2 linked regions of the Magnetococcus marinus MC-1 genome follow. The protein of the gene in region 2 interacts with the protein of the main gene of each other region in a pairwise test. Links are inferred from orthologs where the notes say so. Each region holds a gene or a part of one and is shown on either strand. Other genes may lie near its edges. The genes, in order: MMC1_RS19255 and MMC1_RS15690.

Region 1 (10,468 bases), 880 kb from region 2 along the record:
CACCACCCGCCCACGGGCCGCAAGCTGGTGCTGGTGCGGGAAAGAGCCCCCACACCAGCACCCGGCCTACACGCTTAAACCTTGGGGCCGTTGCGCAGCATCGCCGCAATGCGCATGCGCAGCGCATTAAGTTTGATAAACCCATCTGCATCCGCTTGATTATAGGCACCTTTATCATCTTCAAAGGTAGCGATTGCCGGATCAAACAGTGAGTTTTCCGATTGGCGCCCCACCACAACCACATTGCCCTTGTAGAGCTTGACCCGCACCTTGCCGTTAACAAAGGTCTGCGAGGCATCAATCATCGTCTGCAACATGGCCCGCTCGGGCGAAAACCAGTAGCCGTTGTAAATCAACTTGGCATAGCGCGGCATCAACTCATCTTTCATATGGGCCACTTCACGATCCAACGTCAGCGACTCCATCGCACGGTGTGCCACCCCCAAAATGGTGCCACCCGGGGTCTCGTAAACTCCCCGTGATTTCATGCCCACATAGCGGTTTTCTACCAGATCCAAGCGACCAATGCCGTTGCGCCCACCCAACTGGTTGAGCTTGGCCAGCAGCGTGGCGGGGCTCATCTCCTGGTCATCAATGGCGACCAAATCGCCCTGGCGGAAGGTCAGCTCCACATAGGTGGCCTGATCGGGGGCCTTTTCCGGTGAAACCGATAAGACAAACATCTCTTCATCGGGCTCAACCCATGGATCCTCCAGCGCCTTGCCCTCAAAGGAGATGTGCAGCAGGTTGCGGTCCATCGAGTAAGGGACCTCACCACGCTTGTCGGTGGGGACCGGAATACCATGCTTTTCGGCATACGCAAACAGCTTGTCACGGCTGGTCAAGTCCCACTCCCGCCAAGGTGCAATGACGCGAATATCGGGACGCAACGCATAATAACCCAGCTCAAAACGGACCTGATCATTACCCTTACCCGTCGCCCCGTGAGAGACCGCTTGGGCACCTGTGGCATTGGCAATTTCAATCTGACGTTTGGCAATCAAGGGCCGCGCAATGGAGGTACCCAGGTGGTAAACCCCCTCATACAATGTGTTGGCGCGGTACATGGGAAAGACAAAATCCCGCACAAACTCCTCTTTGAGGTCATCAATGTAGATCTCTTTAACCCCAAACTTTTCCGCCTTGGCACGCGCAGGCTCCAACTCCTCCGCCTGACCCAGGTCTGCACAGAAAGCGACCACCTCACACTGATACTCATCCTGAAGCCACTTCAAAATGATGGAGGTATCCAAACCCCCCGAGTAAGCCAGCACAACCTTATCAATACCGTTGGACATCGGTCTCACCTTCCACGCTAAACGATGCTTGAGTTTAAGCCTCCGCAGGCACGCCACCCAGCATCAAAAATTCCAAAATCGCCTTCTGTACATGCAGACGATTCTCCGCTTCATCCCACACCACCGACTGAGAACCCTCCAACACCGCTGCCGTCACCTCTTCTCCACGATGGGCGGGCAGACAGTGCATAAAGAGCGCCTCGGCATCCGCCGCCGCCATCAAACCACTATCCACCTGATAGGCCGCAAAAACCGCCTTGCGGGTATCGCTCTCCCCCTCCTGCCCCATAGAGGTCCAAACATCGGTGGTCACCAGATGAGCCCGATCCACCCCCTGCCGGGGGTCCCGTACCAGGGTAAGGCTGGCATCCACCTCGCGCTCGGCAAGCTCTTTGCGCGCCGCAGAGAGTATATCCCCGTCGGGCTCATAGCCCAACGGGCAGGCCAGCGTTAAATGAAAACCATAACGCACCGCCGCCTGTATCCAGGTGTTGGCCATATTGTTGCCATCCCCCACCCAAGCGACCCGCTTACCCTTGAGCGAACCACGCTTCTCCTCAAAAGTAAAAATATCCGCCAAAACCTGACAAGGGTGCAGTGTATCGGTCAACCCATTGATTACCGGCACGCTGGCATACTCTGCCATGATCTCCACATTGGCATGATCAAAAGTGCGCACCATTATGCCATCCACATAGCGTGACAGCACCCGCGCACTATCCTTCACCCCTTCACCGCGCCCCAATTGGATGTCTCGCGATGACAAAAAGAGCGCCTTACCACCCAACTGAAACATGCCTGCCTCAAACGAGACCCGCGTGCGGGTAGAGGATTTTTCAAACAGCATGGCCAAGGTACGGCCATCCAGCGAGTGCACAGGTTCGTGCCGCTCTAGCTTACGCTTGAGCGTGGTCGCCCGTTGAAAAAGAACGGTAAACTCCTCATCCCGCAGATCAAACAAGGATAAGAGATCCCGCTTTGGTTGATTGTGAATACCCATAACCGCTTCTTCGCCATGTCGTTGATGTTCCCCCCAAAAAACACAGGAGCGAACTTAGAATAGGTCGGAGAGTACTTCCCCCAGAATGGCCAAACCCTGGTCAATCTCTTGTTCCGAGACCACCAGTGGTGGCAAAAACCGTAATACCGTGCCCATGCAGCAGTTGATCAACAGACCACGGGAAAGCGCGATGGAAGCCACCTCTTCACCCGGTGCATTAAGCTCCATGGCCACCATCAAGCCCCGACCACGGATCTGCTTAACCATGCGCCGCCCTTGTGCCAATTGGCGTAGAGCGTTCATGAAATAGTCACCCCGGGCCTGCACCGTGGGCAGAAAATCCGGGGCCAACATCACGTCCAGTGTAGCCAACGCCGCCGCCGCACTCAAAGGATTGCCCCCAAAGGTGGAACCGTGGGAACCCGGCGCAAACGCCGCCGCTACCCCACGCCGGGCCAAACAGGCCCCCATGGGCACCCCAGAGGCCAACGCCTTGGCACTGGTCATAATATCCGGCTCAATATCGCTCCACTGGTAAGCCCACATTTTGCCTGTGCGCCCCATGCCCGATTGAACCTCATCCAACACCAACAGAATATCCTTGCGGTCGCACAGCGCCCGTAGCTGGTTTAAATAGTCAGCGTCCGGTACCCGCACCCCCGATTCACCCTGAATCGGCTCCACCATAATGGCAGCTGTATAGGGACCGACCGCCTTCTCCATGGCCTCCATATCATTGTAGGGCACATAGCGGAAACCAGGTACCAAGGGCTCAAAACCCGACTGCACCTTCTCTTGTCCCGTCGCTGTCAGGGTGGCCATGGTGCGGCCATGAAAGGAGTTGGTGGCGGTAATGATCTCATAGCGGCCCGGCTGGCCGCGATCCTTCATATATTTACGCACCAACTTGATGGCCGCTTCGTTGGCATCGGCACCGCTGTTGCTAAAAAACACCTGATCGGCAAAACAGGTGGCCACCAGTCGCGCCGCCAGCGCCTCTTGGTTGGGAATACGGTAAAGGTTACAGGTGTGGGTTAATTTCGCCACCTGCTCCTGCACCGCCTTGACCACAGTTGGATGACTGTGACCCAGATTATTTACACCGATACCGGACAAAAAATCCAGATAGACCCGTCCATTGGTGTCCCACAAGCGCACCCCTTCACCCCGTTCAAAGGCCACAGGATAGCGTCCATAGGTGGACATGATCGAACTCACTTTGTCGCTCATGATCCCCAACCCTCTCACCCATTAAAAGGCACCTGACCCAGGCAAACCGGACAAACCCAACACTCTGCTCATGGTGCCACCAAAATGTGGGATTTCCGAAAAACTTCCTTTTTACCCGATCCCGCGCTGCGAATCCAGATAACTCGTACCATGAACCCCATATTTCACCCTTTTTCCATCCTACGTGCCCCACACCCACTCAAATCCATGCCACAATCGCCTCAACACCAAAAACGCAAAAAGCCCAGCGGAGCCGGGCTTTTTGTTGGCAGATTCGGTCAAACAACCAAAACTGTTTGCATCAGATATAGAGCGTGATGTCCGCGTTGCCAGCCTCTTCAAAAAACTTAGCCGCACCCGCATACTCCAGCTCATCCAGCAGCTCTTCATGTTTGAAATCAAACAGATCAACGGTCATTTGACACGCGATCATCTTGACTTCAGCTTCCAAGGCCAACTCCATCAGTTCATCAATGGAAGCCACGCCCTTTTTCTTCATCTTGTCCTTCATCATCATGGTGGCCATCGCTTCCATACCGGGCAGCGCTTGCACCAACACGGGCATAGGGACAGGCATGGGCATGGCAGGGTTGCCCAAGGGTGAAATTTTCAGATTGCGTTGTTTTTTCACCACTTGTAGACCATAAAAGGTCCAGAAGATGGAAACTTCATAATCCAGCGCAGCGGCGGTGGTCGCCAGGATCAGCGGGGGATAAGCCCAGTCTAGCGTACCTTTGGTGGCGATAATCGCCATTCTCTTTTGATCGGACATGCGTCCCCCCTATCAGATTAGCACTTCTCAATTTCGTAATAGAAAACGTCACCGTTCTCCGAAGCCTTGACCATTTTGTTACCGGTCTGGGTGCAAAAAGACTCGAAGTCCTTGGCGGAACCGGGATCGGTGGCCTCAACCGACAGGATCTGACCAGGTTGCATATCCTTGAGTGCCTTTTTGGCCTTCAGAATTGGCAGGGGGCAGTTCAGTCCTTTAGCGTCCAGGTGCTTATCAGCCATGCTTCATTTCCTCCGTTGGGGCCGTTTGGGGCCACATGATTCCACAGTATTAGTACTACATGATAATCTACTATAAGGTAATCGGTTCGGGGGGCGATGCAAATGTTTTTTTTACACCTCTTGCAAGTTTTTCACAGAGTTCCCCCACCATATCAGCTGGATAACAACCCATTTTATGCTATCAAGCTTCTGTATTTATGGCATTTTCAAAATAGATATTGAACCCTTAAACAGGCACGCCTACACCTTATTTTTTTTCTCATACCACAAGCAATTACGGGGGGTTTTCTCCATTATGCCAAGAGGGAGCACCCATCTAACCCACAGGGTCTATAACTATTTTTTATTTGTGCAACGTCCCACGCAAAAAAATGACAGATTAGGAACAAGGTATGCATATAACGCAATGACAACCGGTTTATGAAGGCTCTTCTCTGCTATTTGAACAGAAATGGGCACTTCGGATTTCAACCACCCCTTTTTTCAGAAATCGGCCCATGTTCAGATACATACTGGTTCTGTTTATCCTAACGATGATCCTATGGATGTTAGCAAAATTGCGCGATATTCGCGAGCGCCGTGCAGCCGACATCATGCCAACCGATGAGCACACCGTGCTGTTTGGTCTTTTTTTGACACTCTCCAAAGCGGCGGTATCCTATTACCGGGATTATGGAAACTACCCCACTATTATTCAGGGTGCCCCCGACGGCATGGTGGAAAAAGGCTATTTGGAGCACTCGGAACTGGCCAATATGACCAACGTGTTACCGCTCTTTTCCATCGTTATTGCCGAATATAATGGCTATGGTATCTGCCTGGAAAATTGTACGTCATCCATCACCGAAGGCATTTTGGAACGCAACAGCGACATGGGCGGTAAACTCCACTTTATGGACCATAAATCCGACCGTTACGTTACTCTTACTCCACCCATTCGTAATGACTTTATCAACCTGACGCTGCCGTTGCCGTTGAAACCCAAATCCGCTTAACCATGGTGTTCACGGTAGCATTTAAAAAAACGCGCTTAGGCCATTGGCTTAAGCGCGTTTTTTAATGCCAACAAAGGCCCTTAAAGACGGTGCAGAGCCGTTTGCTACGGCAGACCTGCACACCCACCCCCAACAAAGGAAGGGACGGCTCACTCTTAAGGCCTGATGACAGCATGACCGGCCTATGTTGTAGCAAGGGCAACATCACTATGGCCTTGCTACAACGTGTGCCGCTACCCCATGCCATCAAGGCTGGAGTTGAACCGGGTGAGAGCTTTTGCGAATGGCCTTGGCGATCTGTTTGGCCAGCTCCTGATCCGATGGGCTATCTTGCCAACCATTGGCTGTCTGCAACTGTTTGAGCACCACCACCTTAACGGTACCATAGGGTTTGGTACCCGTAACCAAGATATTCAATCGGTAGCGTACATCGGGCCGGTTTGGGTCGACTTTCCAATCGGTCGCCACAAAACCGCCATTGCCATCCGCTACTTTAATGGGCAGTGCCATAACCACTTGCAACGCACCTGCATAGAGCTTTTCGCGGCGGATATCCTCTTCGGTCTTGCCACCCCCACCCCCCAAAACCCCGTCCTTATCCCCAAACAAAAAGGTGGAATCTTCTGCACTTTGGCCTGCATAGGGGTTATCCAGAGCCATCTCACCCCTGTCTCTGGCCTCGTCCAGCACTTTTTTCTGGCCAAATTTAGCCAGCGGATGTTTATCCACCTTATTATCACTGCCCCAAAATCCTGAAGAGCAGCCGTTCAACCCTAGCGTAAGGGCAATCAGCAGTGCTATGGCATAGCGATTTCCATGCATCGTTAAAACTCCTTGGTGTGATCCGTTAGCCCCGCTGATTCTGACGCATTTGTAGACGAGGGAAAAGGGCTTTTGTACAGAAACATTACATCGGAAAGCTGCAAAAAATGGGAGGGGGATGTTAGGACCTTTTATGCATAAAAAAAGGAGGGGTTTCCCCCTCCTTTTTTCAGAGACTAACAAGATGAGGCTTTAGATTAGAAAGCCATCTTGATGGAAGCTTCAACAAAACCGGCGTCGTCGATGTTGCTCACACCGTTGTTGAAACCAGCACCCTTGTCGAAGTTACCATAAGCACCACCGATCATCAGGGTGGTACCGGTGTCGATTTCGGTAGAAGCGAACAAGGAACCAGCGATAGCAGAGTCGAACAGACCGTCAGCAGCGGTCACAACACCATCGTTGTTCAGGTCTTTTTCAACAACAGCGACATAGTCCAGTTGGGGAACAATTTTCCAACCACCGGCCATCACAGTCAGACCCGCGCCGATACCCCACAGGTTGCTGGAAGGATCGGTGCTGCGCACAGCATTACCACGGTCAGCAGCGGTTGCCCAAGTGCCCAGCAGGTCGGTACCACCGGGACCACCCATGTCCCAGGTGTTGGACCAAACCATGTTGTCGTCAGAAATGCTGTCAAAGTTTTTGGAAGCATAGAAGCCATAGGCATTCCAAGCGCCGAAACCGGTTTTACCGTTCAAGCGCACAGCACCCAACCAACCGGCTTTATCCAACTGGTTGGTGTTGTTGCCACCGGTGTAATCCGCACCAGCTTCATACAACAAGGTCGCGGTGTAGTCGATACCAGCAACGGCACCTGAACCAGTCAGACCCAACCAGTTGTCTGATACGCTAGGAGCAGCGGCGAAATCATAACCAGCATTCAGGTGAGCGTAGGTCAATTGCAGGTTTACGTCTGCAATTTTGCCCAGTACGCTGACGGCATACAGATCGGTGTCATCGGTAGAGCTCTGAACATCGGTCTCAGTCACTTTAACGTCAGCCGCAATCACGGTTACGTCGCCGAAAGATTTGGCCAGCAAGAAGGTACCGAAAGCGGTAGAGTCATGGTTGACTAGGATGCCATCGTTCAGCGTGATGGGCATGTTACCCATTTTCAGAGCAACACCGTAAGCTTCGGTCTCTAACCAAGCTTGCTTCACGGTGTTTGCAGCAGCCACGGCACCAGCTTGACCCAGCACGTTGGAGTCAGCACCCTCAACGGTACCGTCAACAAAACGGAATTTCATGTGGGCGTGGGTTTTCTCGGAAGCTTTGAACTCGGTGTTCACTTCCAGACGGTGACGCATGGCATTGGCGGACTCGTCAGCAGTACCGGTACCATGGGTGTCAGCCAGGAAGTCACCATCATACAGACCACCTTCCACGGATTGAACGCGGAACATGTAGTAGCCCTTCATGGAGACGGTGCCGGCCTCGGCAACAGGAGCCAGGGCAACAGTAGCGAGGGCAGCAGCGCCCAAAACCAGACCTTTTTTCATTTCTAAATCCTCACAAGATGGTAGGAAAAAATTTAACAGACAGGGTTGCTACTAGCACCTATCGGGCCATCTTCCGTAACCCTTAAGCGGTGTTTTCGTTTGCTGTCCCTTTTTTGCGACATAGTGTTGCTCAACTGCAACAGTGATGACGCTTTTACCATGCCCATTGCACGATTGCAAACAAAAAATAGCGACTGCTATTGCGCGCTTGGTTAGGATGCTTGTTTTAATAATGATTCCATCATTTTTTCAAGCTCTTCCATGCTTGCATAGTTTAATATGATTTTTCCCTTTCCTTTGGCATGTGTAATGCTGACACGGGTAGCAAAGCTCTGGGCAAGTTGTTCCTCCCAGGTGGTTATGGTGGTATCTTTTTGCCGCCCCTTAGCCTTTTTCTTTGTCGCATCTTTGCTACTGTCCTCGGTTTCTTCAACCTCTGCCAGTTGCGCATGGTCACGCACCAAGGCTTCGGCATCCCGCACTGACAAAACTTCGTCAATAATGCGGTTGGCCACAATGATCATAACCCGCACGTTGTCACCCAACCCCAAGAGCGCCCTAGCGTGACCAGCAGAGATCTTCTCCTGCTCCAACAACTCTACAATGGGTTGGGGCAGCTGTAATAAGCGTAGCGCGTTGCTCACGGCCATGCGGCTTTTACCAATACGCTCACCAATCTGGGCATGGCTATAGCCAAACTCTTGGATGAGGCGTTCATAACCCCGTGCAGTTTCTAAAGCGGTTAGGTCTTCACGCTGCACGTTTTCCAGCAGGGCGACCTCTAGCGCGCGGTTATCGTCCCAATCCTTCAAGATCACAGGTATTTCAGTTAGACCCGCCAACTGTGTGGCACGCCAGCGGCGCTCCCCGGCAATTAATTCATAAATGGGCTCGCCCTTTTTAGCGCCTGCCGCCTTACGAACCAGAATCGGTTGTAACACCCCTTGCTGTTTAATGGAGTCTGCCAGATCTTTTAAGGCATCCTCTTTAATGATACGCCGGGGCTGGTAGGGGTTAGGCCGTATGCTTTCAACAGCAACACTACGGACCCGATGTTTTTCGCCTGCATCAACGGCTTCTTCACCCAACAATGCACCCAGACCCTTACCCAGGCTTTTGGTCTCACTCATGCGACTTACTCCCTTGCCTCATCAACGCTTGGTTGATCTATTTATTTTAAGTTTGCCCACGCTGCCAATACGGCTTGTTCAAGATCACCCTACAAAGTTTGATTCCATCGCGTGATCTTTAGTTTTGCCACTAAGACGTGGTGTCTCGTTCATTAGCCCATGTTTTTTATCCAAGCCACTCTATGCGTGCAGACCCTTCTTAAAAAGAGTGAAGGCCCAGCCGCGCCATGAGCTCATTACCCAACTTTAGGTAGGCTTTAGACCCAACGGTCTCAGAACCATACCAAAGCACCGGCCTTGCAAAACTTGGCGATTCTCCCATACGTATATCCCGAGGGATGACCGCATCACAGACCAGCTCACCAAAATGTTTACGCACCTCATCGGCAACCTGACGATTCAGATCATGCCGACTTTCAAACATCGTCAATACAATACCAAGGACTTCTAAATCGGGATTAATGCGCTTGCGGGTCATCTGTAGGGTACGCCACAGTTGGCTTAAACCTTCTAAGGCATAAAACTCACACTGCAATGGCACCAACACGCGGTGCGCCGCTGCCAATATGTTTACGGTTACCATGCCCAGCGATGGCGGGGAGTCTAGCAAAATGACATCAAAAACATCCTGGGCCGGAGCCAACGCTTCTTTAAGCCGATTTTCCCAACCATCTAGCGTTGCCAATTCCACCTCAACACCACTCAAATGAGGTGTTGAGGGTATCAACGAAAGTCCAGGTACCACCCTTTTCGCTGCTTGGTCCCAACGACATGCCCCCATCATCAAGTCGTACAAATGATTCTGCTCGGCCATTTTGTCACCGCCAAGGCCGGTGGTGGCATTACCTTGAGCGTCACAATCCACCAAAAGAACCCGTAGCTCTGCTGCACATAAGGCTGCCGCAACATTGACAGCTGTTGTGGTTTTACCGACGCCACCCTTTTGATTAACCACACCCACCACATGTGCCATGTGGCTCTCCTTTACTTCCTTGCTGTTACTTCATTTTGAACGCAGATGCCTTCGTTATAGAACACAAAGTTTGACGTAATATTTTTTCTAAACAGTCGCTACTTATGTGTTATATGGTTGCAAGCTAAGTGCGGGCACCCCTTCAACTGAGGGTCGAGCCTACTCATTATTGCTCGATTGGTCAAGTGTTGAAATGATATTATGTACGTATGACATGACATAGTTAACACATTCACCCTAAACTATTGGCTCAAACCTCTGTATGTATCTGCTTACTTTCTTATATAACTGATATGAGTTCACATCAAACGCCATAATGGCCTTGAACTACTCTACTGCATTACTTCTTACAAGCGCCTGTTTAGACTTAATTGGTACGGGCCCTATTCCGTTCTTCATTGACTCAAAGATAATTCACTTACCTTTAAAGATGGCCTAGAGCAAAACCAAAAGCACAAACGTTCCATTTTTCATACCCAAACCAACAACCAACCCTCTAACAAC
Region 2 (10,572 bases):
AACGGGTAGCATACTCCATGGCATAACGACGGGCGGTATCGGCCTGGGTGGCGAATTTATCGGGGTGAAACTGCTGCTGAAGCCGCAGACAAGCGGCCTCTAACGCCTGCGGATCCACCCCATACGAGGGTGGCAGCCCTAAAAACTCAAACAGGCTTTGATCGCGCTGCGGTGGCTGAATGGCCCCACAGGTGGGACAAAAAGCCGAGGCTTCAACCGGCCCCTTGCAGGACCAACAGGCATGCAGTGACATGAACCACCCCTTTGTGACAACACCCACGAAAAAGGGGTGCGAAGCGCAACCTCACACCCCTTACGCTTACCCGTTACACCGCTTAAACCTTAAACGACTCACCACACCCGCAGCGACTGGTCTCTTTGGGATTGGTAAAGGTAAAGCCGGATTTAAAGTTTTCCGTCACATAGTCCATCTGGGTACCGGCCATATAGAGCAGGGATTTGCTATCCACCACCACACGTACCCCGTGGGCCTCATAGACCATATCCCCCTCTTCAAGCTGGTCGGCATACTCCAGCTTGTAGCTGAAGCCCGAACAACCGGAGGTGCCCACCCCAATGCGAACCGCCGCATCGGGTGTGCCGCGCCCTTGCAGCATCTTTTGCACCTGGGCCGCAGCCTTCTCGGTAATGGTCACCCCTTGCTGTTGCTCGCTCATGATCAGGCTCCCTTCTTCTGCTGCTTTTCACGATAATCTTTAACCGCCGCCTTAATGGCATCCTCGGCCAACACCGAACAGTGAACCTTTACCGGTGGCAGCGCCAGCTCTTCGGCCACATCTTTATTTTTGATGGTCAGTGCCTCATCAATGGTCTTACCTTTAATCCACTCCGTCACCAGTGAGGAGGAAGCAATGGCACTGCCGCAGCCAAAGGTCTTAAACTTGGCATCTTCAATCACGCCATTGTCGTCAACCTTGATCTGTAGCTTCATGACATCACCGCATGAGGGCGCCCCCACCATGCCGGTTCCCACATCATCTGCATCTTTATCCATGCTGCCTACGTTGCGGGGCTTTTCGTAGTGGTCCAGCACTTTCTCATTGTATGCCATGGTTGATACTCCTTATGTTAAAGCCCATTAAGGCTCTGTTTACTGTCTATTTTGTAGCTGCCCAATGCCAAACCGCCGCATGGCAAGCCCTACGGCTCTCTGGTTGGCTTAGTGCTCTGCCCACTTGATGCTGGAGAGGTCAATACCCTCTTGTACCATCTCCCACAGTGGCGACATTTCACGCAATTTATCCACCGCACCGGTGACAATCTTGATCACCGCATCGACCTCCTCTTCCGTGGTAAATCGGCCTAAACCGAAACGGATGGAGGTGTGTGCCATCTCATCATTAAGCCCTAAAGAGCGCAGCACATAGCTGGGCTCCAACGAGGCCGAGGTACAGGCGCTGCCCGAAGAGACCGCCACATCCTTAATGGCCATCATCATGGACTCGCCCTCGACATACTCAAAAGAGATGTTCAAATTGCCTGCTATCCGATGCTCCAACGAGCCATTGGTCTGCACATGGGTCATTTGGCTCTCTAGGGCCGTGCGCAGCTTTTCACGCAGACGCAGCACCCGTGCCTCTTCTACCACCATCTCTTCCGTGGCCAGACGGCACGCTTCGCCCAACCCCACAATCAGCGGGGTAGAGAGGGTGCCCGAGCGCATGCCCCGCTCATGTCCACCACCGTGGATAATGGCGTTGACCCGCACCCGAGGACGACGCCGCACATAGAGAGCGCCAATCCCTTTAGGACCATAGATCTTGTGCCCAGAGATAGACATAAGATCAATATTCATCTCATTCACATCAATGGGCATTTTACCCACGCCCTGGGCAGCGTCACAGTGAAAAAACACCTTTTTACGGCGACACAAGGCACCAATCTGGGCCAAAGGCTGGATCACCCCAATCTCATTGTTCACCGCCATGATCGAAACCAGCACGGTCTTGTCGGTAATGGCGGCCTCCAGCTCGGCCATATTCACCAAGCCATCTTTCTGCACCGGCAGGTAGGTTACTTCAAACCCCTCCTGCTCCAGATAGCGGCAGGTATCCAACACCGCTTTGTGCTCCGTCACCGGGGTGATGATATGGTTGCCTTTGTCTTTATAAAACTTAGCGACCCCAGCAATGGCGAGGTTGTCCGACTCTGTCGCGCCAGAGGTAAAGATAATCTCACGGGGATCGGCACCAATGCTGCTTGCCACCTGCTGACGGGCATTTTCCACCGCCGTATCAGCCTCCCAGCCATAGGGGTGGGAGCGCGAGGCAGGATTGCCAAATTTTTCCACAAACCACGGGGTCATCGCCTCGAACACACGCGGATCCATGGGGGTCGTGGCCTGATAATCCATATAAATAGGCATGCTCATCCGTACATCCTCAATGCCGAGCCCGGATCTCTGTTCCCAACCAAGACCCGCTCTGACTTTCCGTTGATGGCGTCAAAACGCCCCACGCAGGCAACCAACTGCCCACTCCTACCGGCTACACCGGCCTTTATACCCGCATGCCCGCCATATCTTTCAGCCGCTTAACGCTGCTGATCAATGCTTGAACAAGCTGGTTTATATCACTTTGCTGGCTCTCCGCCCCCAGAGAGACCCGTATCGCCCCCCGGGCGGTCTCTGTATCCACCCCCATCGCCTTGAGCACATGGGAGGGCTCGGTGCGGCCCGAGCTGCACGCACTGCCGCTGCTCACCGCCACCCCTGCCAGATCCAACTGCATCACCAGGGTCTCACCATCCATACCGGGCAAACCCAGCATTGTGGTATTGGGAAGACGCGGGGCCTGCGCCCCATAGATCACCAGCTCCGGTAGCGCCGTGACCAACTGCTGCTCCATATCCTGGCGCAATGTACGCCAGCGCTGGGCTTGCTCGGTCATCTCCGCCATCGCCAGTTCCGCCGCCCGCCCCAACCCCACAATGCCGGTCAGGTTTTCGGTGCCGGAGCGGCGTCCCCGCTCCTGCCCACCACCGAGAAGTTGCGCATGAGGGGCAATGGCGCTATCCACCACCAGCGCACCAACCCCCTTGGGGCCACCAAACTTGTGCGCGGAGAGGCTCACTAAAGAGATGGGGGTTGCCGCCAAATCCAGGGGCATTTTACCCACCCACTGCACCGCGTCGCTATGCAACAGCACCCCTCGTGCCCGACACAGCGCCGCCATCTCCACCACCGGCAACAGCACACCGGTCTCATTATTGGCCGCCATGATGGAGACCAAGCGGGTCTCCTCCTGCAATGCGGCCTGCAACGCTTCAGTGCCAATTCGCCCCTGCTGGTCTGGCTGCAAGCGGGTAACCCGCATACCCCGCGCCTCTAGGGCATCCACCACCCGCCCCACTGCGGGGTGTTCCACCGTGGTGGTCACCATATGGCCCGCAAAACCAAACTGCGCCGCCATGCCAAAAAGGGCCAGATTGTTCGCCTCGGTACCGCCACTGGTAAACAGCACTTGGCTAAAGTGTACCCCCAGCAGGTGCGCCACTTGGCGCCGTGCTCGATCCAACCCCTCGCGGGCGGCCCGCCCCGCACTGTGTACGGATGAGGGGTTACCAGCCTTGTCGCTGAAGTAGGGCAACATCGCCTCCACTACTTCGGGGCGGGTCGGCGTGGTGGCGTTGTGATCCAGATAGATGCTCAATGGGGACCCCGCAGCACCATCTCGGTATGGTCCACCTCGGCCTCGCCCAGCATGGCCAAGGCTGAACCGTCCCGCATCAACTGGGCCAATGAAACCGACTCCAGATAGTGGTAAATATGCTCCCCCAGCCGTGCCCACAGATCGTGGGTAATGCAGCGGGTATCACGGCGGCACCCCTCCGTGCCCTTATCCTTGCAAGAGGTGGCATGAATCGGTTCATCCACCGCGCGGATAATGGCCGCCACTGAGATCTGTTCGGCCCCTCTATCCAACTGATAACCCCCACCGGGGCCGCGCACACTACCCACCAATCCACCACGACGCAATTTGGCAAACAGCTGCTCCAGATAGGAGAGCGATATTTGCTGACGGTTGGAGATCTCTGCCAACGTCACGGGACCCCGGTTGGCATGCTGGGCCAGATCCAGCATCGCTGTCACGGCATAGCGTCCTCGCGTGGTTAAACGCATGACTCCCCCTCTCAGGCCCGCTTTTTATCGGGTTGCTGTTCGGTTTCCTGGGCCACGAGTGCCCGTTTTTCTTCTTCTAGTGTGTGCAGACGGCGCTCCATTTGGTGCATCTGCTCCAGCACACAGGTTACCGCTTTGGCGACCGGGTCAGGCATCTGCCCCTCTACCCCGTAAGAGGGGAAAGCATGGGCTTGATCGGGGCTTAACTCTTTTTTCGCCCGCACCTCGCGCCCCGGGATACCCACCACGGTGGTATCGTGCGGGACATCTTTAACCACCACCGCGTTGGAACCTACCCGTGCCCCTTCATGTAAGGTGATCGGCCCCAATACCTTGGCCCCGGCCCCCACCACCACCCCATCTTTAAGGGTGGGATGGCGTTTACCTTTGTTCCAAGTGGTCCCCCCCAGGGTTACGCCGTGATAGAGGGTGCAGTTATCGCCGATCTCACAGGTTTCGCCAATGACCACACCCATGCCATGATCAATAAAAAAGCCTTTACCAATTTTGGCCCCAGGGTGGATCTCAATACCGGTCAACACCCGCCCCACATGGGAGATAAAACGTGCGGCCAGTTTAAAATTCCATTGCCATAATTTATGGGAAAAGCGATAAGCAATCATGGCGTGTACGCCAGGGTAACAGAGCACGATCTCTAAGACATTGCGAGCAGCCGGGTCACGGTCAAAGATTACAGCGATGTCGTCACGTATGGTTTTAAACATGGGCCACCCGGCTTACGCAGTAGTTGATAAAATCAGTCAACTTTACCCCCACAACCACACCCAAAAGCAGTACAGCTGTAGTACCCATTTTAAATACCCCACCAACTTTGTCAACTATTTTATTATGAGACGCTAATAGTGATATTGAATGGTGGGGATTCCGCTAAAACATAGTGTTGGCGTGATGGCAGCCAGCCTTTTCGTGGAGCGGGTGTAACTTTAGTGCCACCAGACGCTACCCAATTTCATGGAGGCTTTGCAAAAAATAAGCGGTTGCAATCCTCCTATGAGCCGTTCTAATCTGATTTTCAAAGATGGCCATGCAAAGGTTCCCTATATGCCCATCTTTTACCTGAGCCGGTTTAAACTGGCATGACAGCTTAGCCCCCTTGCCCACGGCCCCGCGCCCGGCAATAAAAAGGTTGGGTTGGGCCATGGTGTGACCCTCACCGGTTTAGGGCCACCTACGGCTATTAGCCTTGAGAGGAGAAGCGCCATGGACAAACGCGGTCCCATTGACCAGATCCTCAACGGAAACTCCACCTCCAATCCGTTTAACATGGGTCCTCCGTCCCCTATTACGGATTATGTGGAGCCCTCGCCCGATGCCATGGCCGGTGGTGCCATACACAATGGGCGGGTTAGCGACTATCCCTGGATCGGTCCCTTTGGTCTACTGGGTTTTCCCAAACCAGAACAGCCCATGGGTACAACCCACAAGCAGATCATAACCAAGGCCAAGAGCGCCCGTCGACGCGCTTCTGAAAACATGGAGCCCATGACCTTGGTGCGCAACCATGAGGTGGATCAAATTTTATAACCCCATCTCCTTAACAACCAAAAGGGAGGACCACATGGCCCTCCCCTTTCGTTGTATAGGGCATGCCAAGACGATCTAACCGTTCCCCAAAACAGTGAGTGTCCGCTCCCTTGAGGAGAGCCCCTGCTTAACCCGGTTGAAAAGTGCTTCGTGCGCGTGCAATGCATCGAGGCAAAAAAACAAGAACGTTTTTCATTAAACATCCAGCAACAAAGCTTTCGTGGAAGTATTATATTGCGTTTTATGCAATTTTTAGCTTTGTATAATCTTGTGCCGTCTAATTATGCATTTATACGGTATTTATATGCTTATTATGCGTAATGCGCAACGCTCCCCCTTTTTTGGGAATATTAGCGATAAAAAAACTTCCCCATCCCACTCAAAGGCCCGTCTGCCTACCCATTCCATTTTGGTTCAACCCTGCCGCTCAAGAACAAGGACGGCAATTCTATAAATGCGTTGCACTCAGACCCTCTCCCAAGCCTCTCTATCACCAAAAAGCCTTCAAACAGCAGGGTTTGGCACCTCACCCCTTTAAACAGGGTGTTACCCAATTTCCAGCCCATTTGCAGAACTTGATCAAAGAACACGATAAAACCAGCAACATGCATCATAACTTTTATAATACATCTAACCCGCTCACTCAATCAATGGGCGTAGACCGCTTGCAAACACCCTTGCTGCGGCTAAACTTCGCACATTGACTTTCAAAAACAATGCCGCCCAAACCCAACAGAGTCTGGTAAAGCAACAACTTGACACCACTAACGCCTCGCCATCACACTCTAAGCCAAGCAGGGTGAATCACGCCGCTCTCACACCGACAGATTTGTTTGACCAAGTGAGCAAACAGCGGTGTGATGAGATAGGAAGTGCGATCGGTCGGACGAACTGCCACAAAATGCAGTGCATCGTGCTCGCCATCTTGCTACTCATTACACGTTTCAGCCTGATCAGGGGCGGCTCTATCAACGGGGTAGTTTGGTCGCAACGCGTCGAGCCGATGGTGTATGGCTTGATAAGCAGGGCAAGCCTCATCAGGCTGGGCAAGATCCTCAATCCCTCCTGCATCACGACGTTGTCAAGGAAGGCAAGGATACGGTGAACCAGATTATGGATGGCGCTGCCCTGGGTCTAGGTATGGTTGCGCTGGCTCCTTTTGTCGTTCCTGCGGGTGCTGCCGCTGCTATCGGTACTGGTACAGCCGCCGCAGCTGGAGCTGGTGCGCTGGCCATTGACGTAATACGTGGGTTGGAAGCTGAAGATTATTCTTGAATCGTTCTGAGTGGACTTGGCTTTGCCCCCGCAAAAGCAGCAAAACTTACCTCTTTTGCTGGTGGGTTGGCTCATACAGCGAGCTCTAAACCTAAAGGACCATAAAGCTCATGGAAAAAGATAGAGAAGACACAGATAATGATGAAATTTGGTTAAATTAGTAATTTAATATTGATAGAATATATGACATTTTTTTGCTCTTCTCTATCTTATCCTCCAACCTGAAGATTATGGCGCGTATCTTGTCGCGGCTATTTTTTTATTGTTGGATACAACCAAATTTATGGATATTACAAAGGCCAACCTATCGGCCTAGCGGGTTCCCTTTATTATGACACGCCTGAAAACAAGGGGCCGCGCTTATTGTTGCTCTATTTTTTTATACTCTTTATTGTTTTTTCATTGATACTATTTATTATGCTTGCTGTTGGACATCATATATTTATTGGGCGCAGTTAACATTATCTTCTTCACCGCAGGAAGCGAGGTTTTCTAACAACGCGCTCTATAGGACCATTTTGGCCATCGCCTTAATTGCCCCCATTCCGCGAACAATCGAGGGTTGTGGCAGCCACGCACGCCAATGGCTACCGCGCCGCCGAGCCGGTGCCATGAGGGCTACATTGCTGTGCAGGTCAACATGGTGTGCTGTGCATTCATAGTGAAGAGTATCCCCGCCCCCTTCGCAGACCACCATGAGGCTGCGCATAGGGCACCATCCCGTACGCGTGGAGCCTAACCCCGTTGTGCGCCCAAAAACAGGTTTAGCAAGACAATTTCACACCTTGCACTTAACAGATTATGATATTGATTTATTTGAAATCATATAAGGTTTAGCCTGAAAAAAATATTTCCTTGCCGCTTTTCATCGGGTTAATGCATTTTAAACAAAACTTTTTGCAAAACGCAGCCACATACCATTTTATGTATAATGCGTAGATATTTTATTGCGTCGCGCCTTTAAATCTGGGAAACTCATCCAACCAGGTTAATCGTTACTTGGCGTTACAGATATATGCATGAACCATAAAGCAAGGATGACAAACCCTGACCCACGACATAGGCCGCGCAACCAGGCCGGAACATCTTTCCGACTGTTTTGCCGTTCCAAGCGTAGGTAACACGACGACATTTTTTTCAGTGGAGGCGACATGCCCATTCATACTTCATTGAATGACAACGAACTGGTTATCTCTTTGGTTGGTAGCTTTAGCCATGCCATATTCAAGGAATTTAAGAACGCTTATCTCCCCCTTACACCTGGCCCAAGCTTTCGTTATTGTATTGATTTGAGCCAGGTAAAATCTTTGGATAGCTCGGTACTCGGCATGTTTCTTATGTTGCGCGCGCATGCTGGTGAAGCAGAGGCAGACATTACCCTGCGTAACCCCACAAACTTGGTTTTACGCATGCTGCTGGCTGCTCGTTTCGACACCATGTTCAAAATCGTCACGAACCAGACGTATCAACCCTCCGCGTAATGTTACCGAGCCAGACCCTAGCAACTCGCTGAACACTTTTTTATGCAGGCTGGCTCAATTGCCCAGCGATTTCCGTAAGCAGAGCTTGCACCCGGTCCGTATCAAATTCATCCATCGCCGCCACTACCTGCTGGAATTTATGGGCGTATCGGCTCTGTTGTAACAGCGTTTGCAGTTGCCCCTGAACATGTTGTGCCACAGCAAAATCTTGTTCCAACATGGCAGACATCTCCTCAATCCGCGACAATACCCGCGCAGGTTCCAAAGGCTGGGCTTCTGAATAGGCCTCTTCAAGCGTGGTATCCAGCTTAGACAACCCTTTTAAAATGGGATCTAAAACCCGCGTGAGCCCATGCAAGGCCGCATCAAGAGATTCAGAACCCTTTAAAGCTAACTCTACAGCGCGTGCACTCTTGGCCACCTGAGGCATCCCTAAATTTCCAGCAACCCCTTTAAATGAATGGATCAACTCTCCCGCTTGAGCTGGGTTCTCCGTCGCCAGATTAGAAATTTTCTGCGTTATAGCACTGTTCTCCTGGGCAAACCGAACCAGCAGTTTGCGCAACAACTCCGCATTGCCCCCCACCCTGGCCAAACCTGCTTGTACATCAACACCGGTCAGCTCTGGCAAGACCATCTCCTCTAGCGGCCTAGGGGCTTGCGGAGAGAGATTGAGCGGTTGCTGGTTGGCCTGTCGCGGTTTGATCCATTGTACCAGTGCTGCAAAAAGTTGCTCGGGTTCTATGGGCTTGGGTATATGGTCCTGCATGCCCAACTGCAAAGCCTTTTCACGGTCACTTACCATGGCGTGGGCCGTCATCGCCACCACCGGCAGCGTCTTAAAACGGGGGTCCTGGCGCAACTGACGCGTGGTTGCATAGCCATCCATATCGGACATTTGAATGTCCATTAAAACCAGATCAAAAGGGGCCTCGCTGTTGAGCAGGTCCAGTGCCGACTGCCCACTGGCAGCAGGTGTGACCGCTACCCCGGCATAGCCTAACAACTCTATGGCGATTTCCTGGTTTATTGCATTATCCTCCACCAACAGGACACGCGCCCCCGCGATGGCGCTTAGACCATCCCTAAGCTCCGGATGGATAAGGGGACGACGCGAGCGCTGCTTGCGCGGCAAGCACTCACCACGCACCTCAAGCAGTGTCTCCAACAGCACCGAGGGCGAAATGGGCTTACACATGAAGTGGGTTATGCCAAGCGCCTCGGCCTCCTGACGCACCTTTTCTCGGCCATGGTCCGACAGCATAAGCACCTCGGGTATACGCGCCAGATTGATTTGGCCGCGTAGCCGCCGCACCGTCTCTACCCCGCTCAACCCGGTCATTTGATCATCCAGCAAGATCAACTCTGGGCGGGGCTCATGGTGTAAAACATCCAACGCCGCCTCGCCCGAAGCGACGCTGCACACCTCCATATGAAACGCGTTTAGTTGCTCTTCAAGAATCTCCCGTGCTGTTGCATTATCGTCCACCACCAGCACGCGCACACCATTGAGGCTGGTGGCAGAGGGCACCTCATCAGGCTTGATCTCAACGGCTTGCAAGGGAATGGTGAATTCAAACGTGGTGCCCTGACCAACAACACTCTGCAAGCTGAGTGTGCCACCCATCAGTTCAACCAATTTCTTACTGATCGCCAACCCTAAACCGGTCCCCCCATATCGGCGAGAAATGGAGCTGTCCGCCTGGCTGAAGCTTTGGAACAAGCGCTTTTGTTGCTCAGCAGAGATACCAATACCCGTATCCTGCACGGAAAAATGGAGAAGATAATGCTGCTCACGCTGCTGCTTGGCATCCACCCGAATGACCACCTCGCCATGCTCTGTAAATTTAATAGCATTGTTGGTCAAATTGATCAGCACGGCACCCAACCGCATGGGGTCGCCCATCATCTGTGTGGGTGTGCTGGGCGTCACGTGATAGAGCAGGTCCAGATCCTTATCCTCTTTGCGGGCAATGGCGATGTTGGCAACATTGCTGATCACATCATCTAATTGGAAGGCGACGTGATCCAGCACAAGATGCCCCGCCTCGATTTTGGAATAATCCAAGATATCGTTGATTACCCCGAGCAAAGTACGCCCTGCCGATTCAATTTTTTCCAGATAATTCG

What was found.
Region 1: the proteins of MMC1_RS15690 (region 2) and MMC1_RS19255 interact in binary tests that used the Escherichia coli proteins (3 or more experiments, as listed by UniProt). The link is inferred for Magnetococcus marinus MC-1 from one-to-one orthologs.

The regions. Positions count from the first base shown.
Region 1 is NC_008576.1:4,699,578-4,710,045, forward strand. Bases 2,931-5,643 are described here. They hold MMC1_RS19255 (sulfurtransferase TusA family protein), read right to left. Parts: upstream 4,543-5,643; coding sequence 4,318-4,542; downstream 2,931-4,317. Other genes in these bases: MMC1_RS19245 (aspartate aminotransferase family protein), read right to left, coding at 2,931-3,528; dsrE2 (sulfur carrier protein DsrE2), read right to left, coding at 3,830-4,300; MMC1_RS19260 (hypothetical protein), read left to right, coding at 5,088-5,537. Also shown: MMC1_RS19235 (argininosuccinate synthase), read right to left, coding at 75-1,298; argF (ornithine carbamoyltransferase), read right to left, coding at 1,333-2,298; more of MMC1_RS19245, read right to left, coding at 2,353-2,930; MMC1_RS19270 (DUF3576 domain-containing protein), read right to left, coding at 5,784-6,359; MMC1_RS19275 (hypothetical protein), read right to left, coding at 6,557-7,861; MMC1_RS19280 (ParB/RepB/Spo0J family partition protein), read right to left, coding at 8,074-8,991; MMC1_RS19285 (ParA family protein), read right to left, coding at 9,191-9,964; MMC1_RS19290 (hypothetical protein), read right to left, coding at 10,435-10,468. UniProt on the Escherichia coli protein: Sulfur carrier protein involved in sulfur trafficking in the cell. Part of a sulfur-relay system required for 2-thiolation during synthesis of 2-thiouridine of the modified wobble base 5-methylaminomethyl-2-thiouridine (mnm(5)s(2)U) in tRNA.
Region 2 is NC_008576.1:3,827,188-3,837,759, forward strand. The notes cover bases 287-3,103. They hold MMC1_RS15690 (IscS subfamily cysteine desulfurase), read right to left. Parts: upstream 2,393-3,103; coding sequence 1,181-2,392; downstream 287-1,180. Other genes in these bases: MMC1_RS15680 (HesB/IscA family protein), read right to left, coding at 336-677; iscU (Fe-S cluster assembly scaffold IscU), read right to left, coding at 680-1,072; MMC1_RS15695 (cysteine desulfurase family protein), read right to left, coding at 2,520-3,103. In the rest of the region: Fe-S protein assembly co-chaperone HscB, read right to left, coding at 1-253; more of MMC1_RS15695, read right to left, coding at 3,104-3,671; Fe-S cluster assembly transcriptional regulator IscR, read right to left, coding at 3,668-4,141; cysE (serine O-acetyltransferase), read right to left, coding at 4,153-4,866; MMC1_RS15710 (hypothetical protein), read left to right, coding at 5,363-5,686; MMC1_RS15720 (hypothetical protein), read left to right, coding at 6,593-6,961; MMC1_RS15725 (STAS domain-containing protein), read left to right, coding at 8,113-8,442; MMC1_RS20520 (MASE3 domain-containing protein), read right to left, coding at 8,483-10,572. UniProt on the Escherichia coli protein: Master enzyme that delivers sulfur to a number of partners involved in Fe-S cluster assembly, tRNA modification or cofactor biosynthesis. Catalyzes the removal of elemental sulfur from cysteine to produce alanine.